One region of the Citrobacter sp. LJND-P06 genome, then DNA from elsewhere that is predicted to be linked to it. Evidence: predicted binding sites of a transcription regulator. Region 1 holds the regulator's gene; the other holds the start of a gene.

Region 1 (7,667 bases):
CGTTAGCCCGGTCTTCCACCACTTTGGTGACGTTGGTATCTGCCGGGCCGCCATTGGGCGGATTGTATTTAATGCCGCCATCTTCCGGTGGGTTGTGGGACGGCGTAATCACGATGCCGTCAGCCAGCGGGCCGCCTTTTTTGTTGTGGACCAGGATAGCATTCGAAACCGCAGGCGTCGGCGTAAAGCCGTTGTTTTCCTGAACAATGACATCGACGCCGTTTGCCGCCAGCACTTCCAGAACGGAAATAAAGGCAGGTTCAGACAGCGCGTGAGTATCTTTACCCACATAGCAAGGGCCAGTAATGCCGTTTTTCGCACGCTCTTCCGCAATCGCCTGGGCAATGGCCAGAATGTGCAGTTCATTAAAACTATGACGACCGGCGCTGCCGCGATGCCCGGACGTTCCGAACTTCACCGCGTGCTCCGCATTCCCTGCTTCCGGTTTCAATACATAGTATTGCGCCGTCAGTTGGGCGACATTAATTAAATCACTCTGTTGCGCAGGCTGACCTGCACGCTTGTGGATTGCCATTAGCCTGGTCCTTTTAATGCAACGATTAGATTGTTCCGCAAACCTTTTCAATCAATTCCGCAGGGAATTGCATTGATTGCATGATGTGTTCAATCATGCTGCATTTACGGCCGGTGTTGGTGTTGGTGATCACCCAATACGGCGTGCCTGGCACGTGTTTCGGCTTGGTTTGATTACCATTTTTCAGCAGGGTCTGCTCGTCGGGCGCAAAGTATACGCGCGTACGACCGTGCAACGATTCCGTCGCCTCAGCAAACGCGTTGTGATCCAGTGAGTAAAGTGTAGACAGTACCAGCATAAAGCGATTTACCGCTTTCTTCTGCTCCGCATATTCATCGGAAAGCAGAAGTTCACGCATGGCGCGCACTTTATCTTTTACGGGGTTGACCGGCTTCGCTTCAACGATAGCGGGTTGCGCGATGCGCACCTCTTTCGCCGCCGGAGTGACAGGCTGTGATGCGGCGGAAAATTTCAACATACGCCGTAAAATGTCGGATGCGCTCTCGCCGATATGCTTGGTGTGGCTGGCAATATAGCTATAGAGTTCATCATCAACTTCAATCGTTTTCATCTTAATCCAGTGCGGTGTCTTATCTGAATACAAGTCGTTGGGATTATAGGGGCAAATCCCAACAGCGGATAGCGTCAAGCCAGGCTGTCTGAAAAACTCGGAGTTACCGTAGTTGTTGCAGCCCCGTGGCAGAATGGTCAACATAATACCCTAACCCGACAGAGCGAAAAAAAGAACTTTGCCATGAAATTGAACATCCGAGCGCAATCTGCACAAAAGCTGCACAATAATTCTCCCATCGTCCTTGTTCACGGCTTGTTTGGTAGCCTTGATAACCTCGGCATCCTGGCGCGCGATCTGGTACAGGATCACGACATCATCCAGGTTGATATGCGAAACCACGGTCTTTCTCCCCGTTCAGCAGAGATGAATTACCCGGCGATGGCGCAGGATCTGCTGGATACTCTGGACGCCGCGGGTATCGAAAAGGCCACCTTTATTGGTCACTCAATGGGCGGGAAAGCCGTGATGGCGCTGACCGCACTGGCGCCGGATCGTATCCACCAACTGGTGGCGATTGATATTGCGCCGGTTGATTATCAGGTGCGCCGTCACGATGAGATCTTTGCTGCGATCAACGCCGTGACCGAATCGGACGCGCAAACGCGCCAGCAGGCGGCGGCCGTCATGCGCCAGCACCTCCAGGAAGAAGGCGTTATCCAGTTTTTGTTAAAGTCGTATGTCGATGGCGAGTGGCGCTTTAACGTGCCCGTATTGTGGGAGCAGTACCCGCATATCGTGGGATGGGAAACCATTCCCGCTTGGAATCATCCGGCGCTGTTTATTCCTGGCGGGAATTCGCCTTACGTCACCGAAGCCTATCGTCACGATTTACTGACGCAATTTCCTCAGGCCCGGGCGCATGTGATTGCGGGTGCCGGCCATTGGGTGCATGCAGAAAAACCAGATGCCGTGCTCCGCGCGATACGCCGGTATCTGGCGGAAAAGGCTAACTGATTAAAAACTCAGCGTCCGCGCGCGATTACGTGCGTGGACGTTGGCGTGCCTCACTCGCTGATGTATGATGGCGCGCTATCCATCCGGGCAGACGCCTGGCTGATTGTTTCCCCGAAGTCACCAAAATCATGGCCAAAGAACAAACGGACCGTACGACATTAGATCTGTTCGCGCACGAGCGTCGCCCGGGACGACCCAAAACCAATCCGCTTTCGCGTGATGAACAGCTACGCATTAATAAGCGTAATCAGCTTAAACGCGACAAGGTTCGTGGGCTTAAGCGTGTCGAACTGAAGCTTAATGCTGATGCCGTGGATGCGCTGAATGAACTGGCGGAAGCACGCAATATGAGCCGCAGTGAGCTCATTGAAGAGATGCTGACAAACCAGCTTATCTCGCTGCGTGGCCAGGGGTCTGTCTGAATTTCTGCTCTAAATCATAAATCGTGTAGCACAGAGTGCAGTCCTGCGTGTTTGCTGTTTCCGCATGCCTGACTGATCTGCTATCATTGCCCTTATCCGTGGGCAATACGCCACCACCATTTCAATAAGTTTCAAGAGGTTATTTTACTCATGGCAATCACTGGCATCTTTTTCGGCAGCGACACCGGTAATACCGAAAATATCGCAAAAATGATTCAAAAACAGCTTGGTAAAGACGTTGCCGATGTTCATGACATTGCGAAAAGCAGTAAAGAAGACCTGGAAGGGTATGACATTCTGCTGTTAGGTATTCCGACCTGGTACTACGGTGAAGCACAGTGCGACTGGGATGACTTCTTCCCTACCCTCGAAGACATTGATTTCAATGGTAAACTGGTGGCTCTGTTTGGTTGTGGCGATCAGGAAGACTACGCAGAGTACTTCTGCGATGCGCTGGGCACCATCCGCGACATTATCGAACCACGCGGCGCAACCATCGTAGGCCACTGGCCGACAGCAGGCTATCACTTCGAAGCCTCCAAAGGTCTTGCTGATGACGATCATTTTGTCGGTCTGGCTATCGACGAAGACCGTCAGCCGGAATTGACCGCTGAGCGCGTTGAAAAATGGGTTAAACAGATTTCCGCCGAACTGCATCTCGACGAAATCATCAACGCCTGATTTCGTGCGGCGCAGAAATCATCTGCGCCGCATCAATAGATAAAACCAATCAAAATAATTGCTACAAATTTGTAACTTTCCTGCCCATCCCTGTACAATGTTCGGGTGTTATTCTGGTATTGCACAGTGTGATTGTCGGCAGTACCACGTTTTGATTAATATTATTTGCCCGAGGCTTGCAGTTTTCATTTAGACATGGCAGTTCTATAATGATACGCATTCTCTCAAGTGCAATTTCTGTCACTTCTTTAATGAAGTGAATCGTTTAGCAACAGGACAGATTCCGCATGACTGACAACAATACCGCATTAAAGAAGGCTGGCCTGAAAGTAACGCTTCCTCGTTTAAAAATTCTGGAAGTTCTTCAGGAACCGGAAAACCATCACGTCAGTGCGGAAGATTTGTATAAGCGTCTGATCGACATGGGTGAAGAAATTGGTCTGGCGACCGTGTATCGCGTGCTGAACCAGTTCGATGACGCCGGTATCGTGACTCGCCACAATTTTGAAGGCGGCAAATCCGTTTTTGAGCTGACCCAACAGCATCATCATGATCATCTTATTTGCCTCGATTGTGGCAAAGTGATCGAGTTCAGCGATGATTCTATCGAAGCGCGTCAGCGTGAGATTGCGACTAAACACGGTATTCGTTTAACTAACCATAGCCTCTATCTTTACGGTCACTGCGCTGAAGGCGATTGCCGCGAAGACGAGCATGCGCACGACGCAAAGTAATGCTCCCGCCTAAAGAGCCAACCACCCGGTTGGCTTTTTTATGCCCATAAAAAAGACCTGCTATCAAAGCAGGTCTTTTCGCTTCCGCTAAGTCCATTTACTGTACTGTGTTCTTACTGCGAATTTCTTTCCAGATTTTATCGCAATCGGCTTGTACCGCCTGACCATTGCCTGTACGTGTTGCCTGAATGCATTGCTGGTAATCCAGTACCCGCACGCTCTCTTCGTTAGCAAACTGCTTATGCTGGTCTTCTTTTTTCAGCACATTTAATACGCTTTGGCAGGCTTCGATTTTTTCCGGTGAACCTTGCGCGGTGTTAATACATGCGCTGTATGCCTCTTTAAGGCGGCTGTCTTCCTTGGGTGCAGGAGATTGCGCGCAGGCCACCAGCCCTGACGTCATAATGGCGATGAGTAACATTTTTTTCATACAACAGTCCTCAACGACGCGGCAGAGATATACCCTGCCGCGACTGGCATCAGAAAATAGTGAATGGGGCGATAACCATGAACTTCACGTCACGCTCATCCTGGAAGATGTTGCCATAACCGCCGCTCCAGCTTGGGATATTGGAGTGGTTGTCATACTCGGTGAAGTGCAGTTTAAACATGGTGCCTTTGGCACGTCCTTCCTGCATGGTATAAACCGCATCAAGACTGTAGGAAGATTCTTCGATGGTTTGGTTTTTGTCGTAGAACGCATCCGGGTTGCTCTGCCAGGTAGCCGGTTTTGCATCCCAGGCGTAGACGTACGACGCACCCAGTGCCATGCCTGGCAGATTCCAGTTCTTCAGGTCATACATCGCGCCGAAGAAGACCGCTTTTTCGCCGTTGGCGTTAAAGTCGGAACGGTTATCCCACCAGACATCCAGACGACCGTTAGAGGAAGCGTAGGTCGGCGTCATACGCTGTAAGAAGTAACCCTGCTGCCCGTCCGCTTTAACCCAGGTTCCTTCCAGACGCAGATCGACCACTTCCGCCACTTTGTAACCGAAAGTCAGTGCCTGCAACCATGCGGTGCCGTCATAGATGTCGTTCACACTGCGGTCATCAACTTTATCGCGTGCGCCGTAGAACTGGTAACTGGTGGTAAATGGATTCCCGCCCAGATCGAATTTGTAACTGGCTTTGGCAAAGTACTGATCGACATAGCCCTCAGACTGGCCAAAGGCAGCCTCAAGAATAAGGTCATTTTTGAAATCGTATTTTGCGCCAACGGAGTGGAGATAATCGACTTTGGTCTTTTTATCCGCCTGATAGAATTTATCGACTTCAATGTGCCACGGCGCTTTATATTCGTTGGCCCACATGTAGGAGAAGCTCAACGCGCCCGCATCGCCATAGTCAAAGTTGGCTCCGGCTTCTGCCCCTTGATAGGTGCCCGGCATAAAGCTCCAGTGCGGCGCTAACAGCGTCTGTCCGGTTGGCTGAATATAACCGGCACGTGCCCAGGTCGGGCCATATTTAAATTTTGCAGCGGCTTTATACAGGCTGACCCCACTCTTATCGCCAGAGTAATCTTCGTCATAGCCTTTATTTTTTTTCGAGAATGCAATTTCGTTAGGGTGCCCGCTGTCGTCGCTTTCTGCCATTTCAATTGCGGTAAACGCCGCAATATCCAGACCGAACATATCCGCTGCATAACCCGACTGGAAATCCAGGTTGGCGTTCCAGGTCGCGTGTGAAAGGTTGGTTTTGTATTTGTCTTCATCCGTGACGTCTTTACGGTCACGCTCACGCTGCCAGTAATAGATACCGCCAGTTAAGGTCGAATCGTCGATAAAGCCCGCGGCGCTTGCCTGCGGCGCAACCATCCAACCCGACATTGCTGTGATACCGGCGATAGCCAGCGCCAGCGTACTACGTTTGCCACTAAACGTACGCATATGTTAATCCTCTTTGACGTATAAAATGCTGCCGCCAAAGGCGAACAGCTAAAAACAAAAATTAAAAATAGCGCTGAGAAAACCTCATTGACTACAGTGAACAGACTATTTTTCGCGACGCGAATTATCAATCTCTTTCTGTAACCAGTATGTAATAATATGAGCGACCGCACATATTTCATTGCTTTTTGTTACATATTCACCAAATGCGAAAAATTATCATCAAAATGAAAAATACCATTGTTTTCCATGAAGATGAAAACGTTTACCGCCTTCAATTTAGCCACGCCAAAATTTCTTAGCACTTTCATCAAAAAATCGTTTATTAGATTAATTATTTTTTAAACGTAATTAATTCGCTCCGCAAACAGAGGATCTAACGGAAATTAGGCGAAAAAAAACGCCGCGAAGCGCGGCGTTAGTCGGGTGGGATGGTGTCGAGTGGCTTATTCGCCGACTTTAGCCCATGTATCACGTAAACCGACAGTACGGTTAAATACCAGTTTGTCAGCCGTTGCATGGCGGCTGTCGAGGCAGAAGTATCCTTCACGCTCGAACTGGAAGGCTTTACCCGCAACCGCAGCCTTCAGCGACGGTTCTGCAAAGCCCTGTTTAATAACCAGCGAATCAGGGTTCATCGCCGACAGGAAATCTTCTACCGCGCCCGGGTTCGGTACGCTGAAAAGGCGATCGTACAGACGAATTTCAACCGGCAATGCGTGCGCGGCACTCACCCAGTGAATAACGCCTTTTACTTTACGACCGTCAGCCGGATCTTTGCTCAGGGTGTCTGCATCGTAGGTACAGAAGATGGTGGTGATATTACCTTGTGCATCTTTCTCTACACGCTCTGCTTTGATCACGTAAGCGTTACGCAAACGGACTTCTTTTCCCATCACCAGACGTTTGTACTGCTTGTTGGCTTCTTCGCGGAAGTCAGCACGATCGATCCAGATCTCGCCGCTGAACGGAACTTCACGGCTGCCCATTTCCGGTTTGTTCGGATGGTTAGGCATGGTGACCATTTCGCTTTCGCCCTGGTAGTTTTCGATAACCAGTTTTACCGGGTCGATAACCGCCATTGCGCGCGGGGCGTTTTCGTTGAGATCTTCACGAATGCAGGATTCCAGCGATGCTATCTCAATGGTGTTGTCCTGCTTGGTGATGCCGATACGTTTGCAAAACTCACGAATAGCGGCAGCAGTGTAACCACGGCGACGCAGACCAGAAATCGTCGGCATGCGCGGGTCATCCCAGCTTTCTACGTGCTTTTCCATCACCAGCTGATTCAGCTTACGTTTGGACATCACGGTGTATTCCAGGTTCAGGCGCGAGAATTCGTACTGGCGCGGGTGAACCGGGATCGTGATGTTGTCCAGTACCCAGTCGTACAGGCGACGGTTGTCCTGGAATTCCAGCGTACACAAGGAGTGCGTAATGCCTTCCAGCGCATCGCTGATGCAGTGGGTGAAGTCGTACATCGGGTAGATGCACCACTTGCTGCCCGTCTGATGATGATCGGCAAATTTAATGCGATACAACACCGGATCGCGCATGACGATAAACGGTGAAGCCATATCAATTTTGGCGCGCAGACACGCTTTACCTTCTTCAAAACCGCCAGCCCGCATTTTCTCAAACAGCGCGAGGTTCTCTTCTACGCTGCGATCGCGGAACGGGCTGTTTTTGCCAGGCGCTGTCAGCGTGCCGCGGTATTCGCGGATCTCATCAGCCGACAATTCGTCAACATAGGCCAGGCCTTTGTTGATAAGCTCAATGGCATACGCATACAGCTGATCAAAGTAATCTGAGGAGTAGCAGATGTCGCCAGACCAGTTGAAGCCCAACCATTGCACATCGTTCTTAATAGACTCTACGTAT
Region 2 (7,667 bases), 1.3 Mb from region 1:
AGTCAGTACCGAGCTGACGGTATCAGAGTTGGTGGTACTTACCTTTGTCATCCCACTGGTAGACGACGTAATCAGACACTTTCAGATCGCCTTTCTCGTCCCAGGATTTGGGCCCCATCACCGTGTCAACATCGTGTGATTTCAGCCATTCTCCCGCTTTGGCGTTGTCCTTGCCTGCGGCGCTGTAGGCAGCAGCAATGGCCTGAATTGAGGCATAGGCATACAGGGTGTAGCCTTCTGGTTCAAAACCGCTGGCGCGGAATTTCTCAATGACCGCTTTGCCTTCCGCAATGGTGCGAGGGTCTTTACCGAAGGTCATCAACACGCCATTGGTGTACTGCGCGCCACCGGCCGCCGTCACCATCTCTTCCGTCACCACGCAGTCGCCGGAGAAGAATTTCGCCTGTACCCCTTGCTCCCGCATTTGACGCACCAACGGGCCCGCTTCCGGGTGGCAACCGCCAAAGTAGACCACGTCCGGTTTCAGCGCGCCGATTTTGGTCACCAGGGCATTGAAATCTTTTTCACCGCGCGACAGTCCCTCATACAGAACTTCTTTGGTGCCCCGTTTTTGCAGTGCGGCTTTGGTTGCGTCGGCTAAGCCCTGACCGTAGGTATCTTTGTCGTGAATGACGGCGATTTTTTTCGCTTTCAGCACGTCCAGCATGTAGTTTGCCGCGGTGACGCCTTGCTGATCGTCACGGCCACACATGCGGAGCATACCTTTCATTCCGCGTTCGGTAATCAGTGGGTTGGTTGACCCCGGGGTAATCGTCAATACGCCCGCTTCATCATAGACTTCGGACGCTGGCATGGTGGAAGACGAACAGAAATGGCCGACCACGGCGGAGACTTTAGATTCATCGACCAGGCGGTTTGCTACCGCGACGGCCTGCTTTGGCTCGCAGGCATCGTCGCCCTGCACCAACACGATTTTCTCACCTTTAATACCGCCTGCCGCATTGATATCTGCCGCCGCCTGCGATGCCCCTTTCCAGTATTGCGCCCCATATGTGGCATTGGGGCCAGTAAACGGCCCGGCCACGCCAATCGTGATATCTGCCTGTGCATAAAATGCGGTACTTAAACAACCCATAACGGCAATCTGCAGAGGTAACTTAATCATTTTAATAGACATTTGGATATTCCTCAGTACTGTTCAATACCAGGCGCCGGGAGGCGCGGGGAAAATCATAAACTTCGTCATTTATTGCGTTATCAAGCGGGCCGCGTACGGCTGTCTTTTTTTAAGCAAAAACTCCGCCAGGTTGATAAATATCGACATTGTTTTCTGACAGACGTAGCGAGGCGATGTGAAATACGACGTCGCAATTTCATCAGGTCAGTGTCAATCGTTATCTAAGGAGGAGGTTGCCTTCACGTGGCAGACTGGGATGCGTGGTATCCAAACCGTCCAGAATCTTAAACATAGATGCAGAAAAGTCAGGCTGCGCACCTTGTCGGTGCAAAAATGCGGAGAGGATCACTCCAGCGATGCGCAAGGCTCAGAAAGTCCGGGTTTCTGAACTCCCCGTTTTGTTTAGAAAAATCCCCGTCCACCCTGTAAGATGGGCGCAGGCAAGCGTATTTCACTGAGGATGAGCGTTATGAAAACGGGACCATTGAACGAAAGCGAACTGGAGTGGCTGGATGATGTACTGACGAAGTACAACACCGAACACGCGATTCTGGATGTGTCAGAGCTGGATGGTCTGCTGACGGCGGTACTGAGTTCTCCACGTGAGATTGAGCCGGAGCAGTGGCTGGTGGCTGTATGGGGCGGGCCGCAATATGTGCCGCGCTGGTCATCGGAAAAAGAGATGACGCGCTTTATGAATCTTGCGTTCCAGCATATGGCTGATACCGCCGACAGACTAAACGAGTTTCCGGAGCAATTTGAACCTTTATTTGGTCTGCGCGAAATTGAAGGTCATGAGCTGACGATTGTCGAAGAGTGGTGTTTTGGTTATATGCGCGGTGTGGCGCTTTCTGACTGGTCAGCGTTGCCAGACTCGCTGAAACCGGCGCTGGAGGCGATTGCGTTGCACGGTACGGAAGAGAACTTTGCCGTGGTAGAGAAGATGACGCCAGAGGCATTTGAAGAAAGCGTAGACGCTATCCGATTGGCGGCGCTGGATCTTCATGCCTGGTGGATGGCGCATCCGCAAGAAACGCCGTTGCAGGTACCGGTGAAAGCGGAAGCCAAACCAGGGCGTAACGATCCTTGTCCTTGCGGTAGCGGTAAAAAATATAAGCAGTGCTGCCTGCATTAATTGCGCGTTTTGGTCAGATGGCGCTTAACCCGCAGTTTAAGCGCCATCTGCACCTTTTATCCTGGTTCGGGCAGCAGTCCCGCCGCGATAGAGAACTGAACCCCGATCACCACAATCCCGCAAAGAAACACCAGACCTAACGCCACTGAACCGCCTTTAACGCGATATCCCGCCTGAGGATTATGCTTTCGGCTCTGCCATGTCAGCAAAGAAGGGATCAGCAACGCCAGAACCGCCAGCGCGACACCGGCATACCCCAGCGCCATAACAAATCCGCGCGGATAGAAGAGGGCAAACGCCAGCGGTGGCAGAAAAGTAATCGCGCCAGTTTGCAGACGTCCGGCAACGGTATTGCGACGCTGGAACAGATCCGCCAGGTAATCAAATAATCCCAACGCCACGCCGAGGAACGAGGTCGCCAACGCCAGATCGGCGAACAGGTGTACCGCCAGCTCAACGTGAGGTGAGGCGACCACTTCCCGTAATGCCGAAAGCAAACCGTTTAATCCAGCGTGATTGGCCAGCAGCCCCATAAACGTTGAGGAGTCGATACTGCCGAGGGTTGCAAGCTGCCAGAAGATATAGGCGATCAGCGGGATTGCGCTGCCGGTGATAAACACCCAGCGTAATTTGCGAATATTGCCGTCCATGTAGCTGACAATGCTGGGCACGCTGCCGTGAAAACCAAACGAGGTAAAAATTACCGGAATGGCAGACCACGCCAGCCCTTGTTGCAGCGGCAGGGTAAGAAGATTGATTTTGTGAATGTGCGGCATCAGCAGCGCCAGCATCACCACCAGGAAGATTATTTTGGCGCTGAACAAAAAACGGTTGAACAGATCGACAAGCGACGTTCCTACGCAGACCACGCCACCGGCAACAAAGGTGAACAGCAGTACGCCAGCGGCGGGCGATATTTCGCTGCCAGTCCAGTCGTTGATACTGGACGCGAGTAACTCACCGGCGCCGCTAATGTAGGCCGCGGTGAGGGCATACATTAAAAACATCATGCTAAAACCGGTCACCCACTGACCGTAGCGTCCGAGATAGCGTTTTGCCAGCGTACCCAGCCCCGTATCTGCCGGAACATGCTGATACACTTCGAGAAGCAACAGCGCGGTGTAACACATCAGCGCCCACAGCCCAATCAATAACGCCAGCGTGACGCTGAAACCCACACCCGCCGCTGCCAGCGGCATGGCCAGCATACCTGCACCGATTGTGGTTCCCGCCACGATAAAAACACTTCCCAGAGTTCTATTCTTCACGCTTTCCTCTGTTCCAGAGATAATCAATAGTGGTATCTGCGGCGCAGGGTAAGGCATTACGCGATTTTCGTCAAATCGTCGTTACAATGAATGTGAAGTTTTGTTTACGGTTTTTATAAGCGTGGGTGGCCCCGCATCATGTCGGTGGCCGAAAGATGTAAACCTGCGTTAGCGCAAAGCAGATCATGCGGCTTCATTTTAGGCTAGGCGCTTTATTGAGGAGGATGTATGGATTCTATTCACGGCCACGACGTGCTTAACATGATGATTGCATCAGGCGAGCAATACACCCATGCCAGTCTTGAGGCGGCGATCGTTTCACGGTTTGGCGCACAGGCGCGTTTTCATACCTGTTCAGCGACAGGGATGACGGCAGCAGAGCTGGTGGCTTTTCTGGCGGCGAAGGGGAAATTTATTGCGAAGGATGACGGTTTTACGACGCACGAAAGCAAAATCTGCCGTCATTAAGAGCGTCCGGTGAAGTGGGCTGAATACCCGCTTCACCGGAGAAAAATTAATTCTGTGTATCCAGCGTCGACAGTTCTTTGTCGATGAAGTAAAGGCCTTCACCGCTTTTACCTGCCAGCGTTAACTTATCAATGACTGATTTAAATAACTTCTCTTCTTCATGCTGTTCAGCGACGTACCATTGCAGGAAGTTAAAAGTAGGATAATCCTGGTTGGTCATCGCCGCGTGAGCCAGTTCGTTAATTTTCTGGGTGATCAATTGCTCGTGTTCGTACGTGACGCGGAACAGTTCATCCAGTGACGCATATTCAGCGAAAGGAGACGCGACGGTATTAATACGCGGCAGACTGCCAGTGTCGGTCAGGTAATCGAACAGACGCTGCATATGCGTCATCTCTTCCTGAGCGTGACGGCGCAGGAACGCGGCGGCACCTTCAAAGCTGTTATAGCTGCACCACGCACTCATTTGCTGATAGAGCAGAGACGAATATAACTCGAGGTTCATCTGTTCATTCAGTTTTTCGATCATTTCTGTTTTCAGCATTATTCTGCTCCACACATGTTAATGATATGTCGATGTGGCGCCACTATAATTTGTTATTTAATTATTTGCAAAAGGTAAAATAATAAAATCAATTATTAAAAATGCGAATGGGAATAAAACGCATTAGCGCTATTAAATTATAAATAAAGGCCCGTTGACATAATAAAAGGCCAGTTATTAATACACTGACCTGAACGTTTAATAATAGCCAGGCGTTGTAGAGGGGATCGCCACACCCTGACACTGATACGATAAAGTTATTTTCGTATTCAGACACAGAGAACCCGCATAAACACTGCAGGTGGAGACAGGCTGACCAAATCCGACGGCGTTTGCGTAGCCCATTTGCTGACATTCACGCGTGGCGGTACCTTTGGCGACATAGTCGTCAGTACGTGCCGTTTGCAGCATCGCCTGATTCCAGGTGAGGCGAACAATCCCACTGGTTGCGTTGGCTTCGCTGACGTTGGCTTGTCGGGTGACGGTGCATCCCGCCAACATTAACAGCGAGAGGGCAAGAAAAAGGCTCTTCATGATATCGCTCTGAAAGTTCGGTGATACGCTATCCTACCTGATACACCCTCTGTCCAATGGCTTGAATAGCCTGAAGATCACCCATGTTTAATGGCAACGACCGGGGGCAATGTGCAAAAAATGCGCCGCAGGCAGAAAAAACGTGAGCCTGTTTTTGTTTTTTAAAACCAGCTTTCATTAAATTTGAAAGTACGTTCATTGCGTAGTACTGTGGCGTCAATTTCAGAGACTCACGTCGGGATTTATCGCGACGCATTCAGGAGATACAGTATGAAAATTGCACTGATGATGGAAAACAGCCAGGCAAGCAAAAATGCCATCATTCATAACGAACTCAAGGCCGTCGCAGATGAGAAGGGATTTCCCGTCTTTAACGTGGGCATGAGCGATGAGAATGACCATCATCTGACCTATATTCATCTTGGCATTATGGCCAGTATTCTGCTCAATGCTAAAGCGGTTGATTTTGTCGTGACCGGCTGCGGAACGGGTCAGGGGGCGCTGATGTCTCTGAACATCCATCCGGGCGTGATTTGCGGATACTGTATCGACCCGGCTGATGCGTTTCTGTTTGCCCAGATCAACAACGGCAATGCGCTTTCTCTGCCGTTCGCGAAAGGTTTTGGCTGGGGCGCCGAGTTGAATGTGCGTTTCATCTTTGAAAAAGCGTTCACCGGTCGTAACGGCGAAGGCTACCCGCCGGAGCGTAAAGAGCCGCAGGTTCGCAACGCAGGCATTCTGAACCAGGTGAAAGCCGCCGTGGTGAAAGAGAACTATCTGGATACGTTGCATGCAATCGACCCTGAGCTGGTGAGAACCGCTGTGTCGGGTCCGCGTTTCCAGCAGTGTCTTTTCGACAATGGCCAGGACAAAGCGATCGAAGCGTTTGTGCGTGAAATCCTGGGGTAAGGCACTTTAGAGGGTATTGGGGCCGGATAGCGCAACGCTTACTGGCCCGTAAGATGCCGCATGTCGGCCCGGCCAGCATTGCGCGGCCGGGCGACAGTGTTGTTTTATTATTTGATTCCGAGCTTCCTCTCTTACTGGCTGACTTCTGCGTAGCAATCACCCTGCAAAACCCCATCTTTTGCCGCTGATGATGGTGTGTATCAAAAAAAATTATAAAAATTTACTAAAACCTGCAATGCATTAAATTTATGATTTATATACTAAAAACATAAAAACGAAGAGAATTTGCACATTTTGGTGTGTGATCTGCGTCACATAAATATTGATTTTTGTGACGGATGTCATATTATATTGCTCGTAGACAATAAAACCTGAACAACAATCAAACGGAGCAATGCTATGAAACTGCGCAAAATTCTGAAAAGCATGTTCGAAAATTATTGCAAAACATTCAAAGATGTACCGCCAGGCGGTATGTTCTGATAAAAAAAACCTGCTACGGCAGGTTTTTTTATACCCATTTTTTTGCTGCCTTTACGCGGCTATCGTTTCTGCTCCTGAATAGGTACTATGACGACCTTTCTATAAGGAGCTCATTATGTCCCAAACACTGAACGTCGATCAGGAACTGGTCTCTGACGTTGTTGCCTGCCAACTGGTTCTCAAACAAATTCTGGACGTTCTTGACGTGATCGCCCCCGTCGAAGTTCGCGAGAAAATGGCTACCCAACTGAAAAACATCGATTTTTTAAGCCATCCTGCTGCAGCCGACCCCGTGACGATGCGTGCAATCCAGAAAGCCATCGCCTTGATCGAGCTGAAATTCACGCCGCAGGGCGAAGCGCACTAAATAAATCAATGTAGTAGAGTGCAGAAACCTGTTTATTACGCCTCCTGAATCAGGGGGCGTAATCGTTTCTGAATCATCGGGGGAGTCGGCAATACTGCGGTTGCCCGGCCTGCGGTAGATGTTCTTGCAGGCCAGACCGGGGGTTATGGCGTTAATCCGACGCTATAGCGCCATTAGTGGTGCTGATGGTTGACGACGTTGAGTAAGTGCTTGTCTGTTTGTGCCATGCACAGACCTGCGCGTTTGGCGCTGCGAACTTCATCGAAGATCGTCTGTAATAGCACGCCATCCTGCTGCTGTTCTTTTTTCAGATCGTGGAGAAAATCAAGCGTGAGGTCGTCATTCAACGCTTTTGCTTCGCGGGTTAAACTCGACAGGGTGCTGGAACGCTGTTGGTAATCGTCGAGTGTTTTCTGAAATAATTCTTCAAGTGACGTTAACTCATCGCCGGGAATATCAATCGCTTTAACGATGGGGTTAGCGCCTGCGCTCTTCATAAAATTAAACATGCGCATCATTTGGGTGATGTTACTTTGCGCCTGAGTGCGAAGAAACATCGCAGTGCCCGTCAAACTGTTATCCGCACACCAGTCGCCCAGGCGAAGGTAAAGATTGGATGCGTAAAACTCAAGATTCATCTGGGCGTTGAGTTTGTGAGCCATTCCTACTGCAGCCATGTCAATATCCTTATTTCCAGAAAAGGGGCTGTGCGTAACCCGCATCAGCGCAGCAGGCTGCTGCCACACTTAACATCTACGCACAAGTGATACTGTTAGCAGAATAAATCCGTTCTGCCGGTCCTTTATGTGATCACGTAGTCA

The links. Region 1 encodes Fur, which represses iron uptake genes when iron is present. Its sites were predicted from a motif close to ATAATAATGAGAACNACTATCAA; they were not measured.
Region 2: ftnA (non-heme ferritin) is a predicted target of Fur. The motif match lies at 4,630-4,652, and genes of this name have one in related genera.

The regions. Positions count from the first base shown of each region.
Region 1 is NZ_CP187317.1:3,209,703-3,217,369, forward strand. Features, by position in the region: gene pgm (phosphoglucomutase (alpha-D-glucose-1,6-bisphosphate-dependent)) at 1-535, opposite strand, end outside; gene seqA (replication initiation negative regulator SeqA) at 561-1,106, opposite strand; gene ybfF (esterase) at 1,290-2,063, shown strand; gene ybfE (LexA regulated protein) at 2,192-2,485, shown strand; gene fldA (flavodoxin FldA) at 2,636-3,166, shown strand; partial or broken gene ACO7SM_RS15355 (fur leader peptide) at 3,376-3,461, shown strand; gene fur (ferric iron uptake transcriptional regulator) at 3,454-3,900, shown strand; gene ACO7SM_RS15365 (ChiQ/YbfN family lipoprotein) at 3,998-4,330, opposite strand; gene chiP (chitoporin ChiP) at 4,380-5,786, opposite strand; gene glnS (glutamine--tRNA ligase) at 6,233-7,667, opposite strand, start outside.
Region 2 is NZ_CP187317.1:1,939,436-1,947,102, forward strand. Features, by position in the region: gene ACO7SM_RS09320 (branched-chain amino acid ABC transporter substrate-binding protein) at 23-1,096, opposite strand; gene ACO7SM_RS09325 (YecA/YgfB family protein) at 1,608-2,273, shown strand; gene tyrP (tyrosine transporter TyrP) at 2,330-3,541, opposite strand; gene ACO7SM_RS09335 (YecH family metal-binding protein) at 3,770-4,009, shown strand; gene ftnA (non-heme ferritin) at 4,056-4,553, opposite strand; gene ACO7SM_RS09345 (YecR-like family lipoprotein) at 4,752-5,087, opposite strand; gene ACO7SM_RS09350 (RpiB/LacA/LacB family sugar-phosphate isomerase) at 5,358-5,996, shown strand; gene azuC (stress response protein AzuC) at 6,396-6,479, shown strand; gene ACO7SM_RS09360 (DUF2766 family protein) at 6,595-6,846, shown strand; gene ACO7SM_RS09365 (non-heme ferritin-like protein) at 7,020-7,523, opposite strand.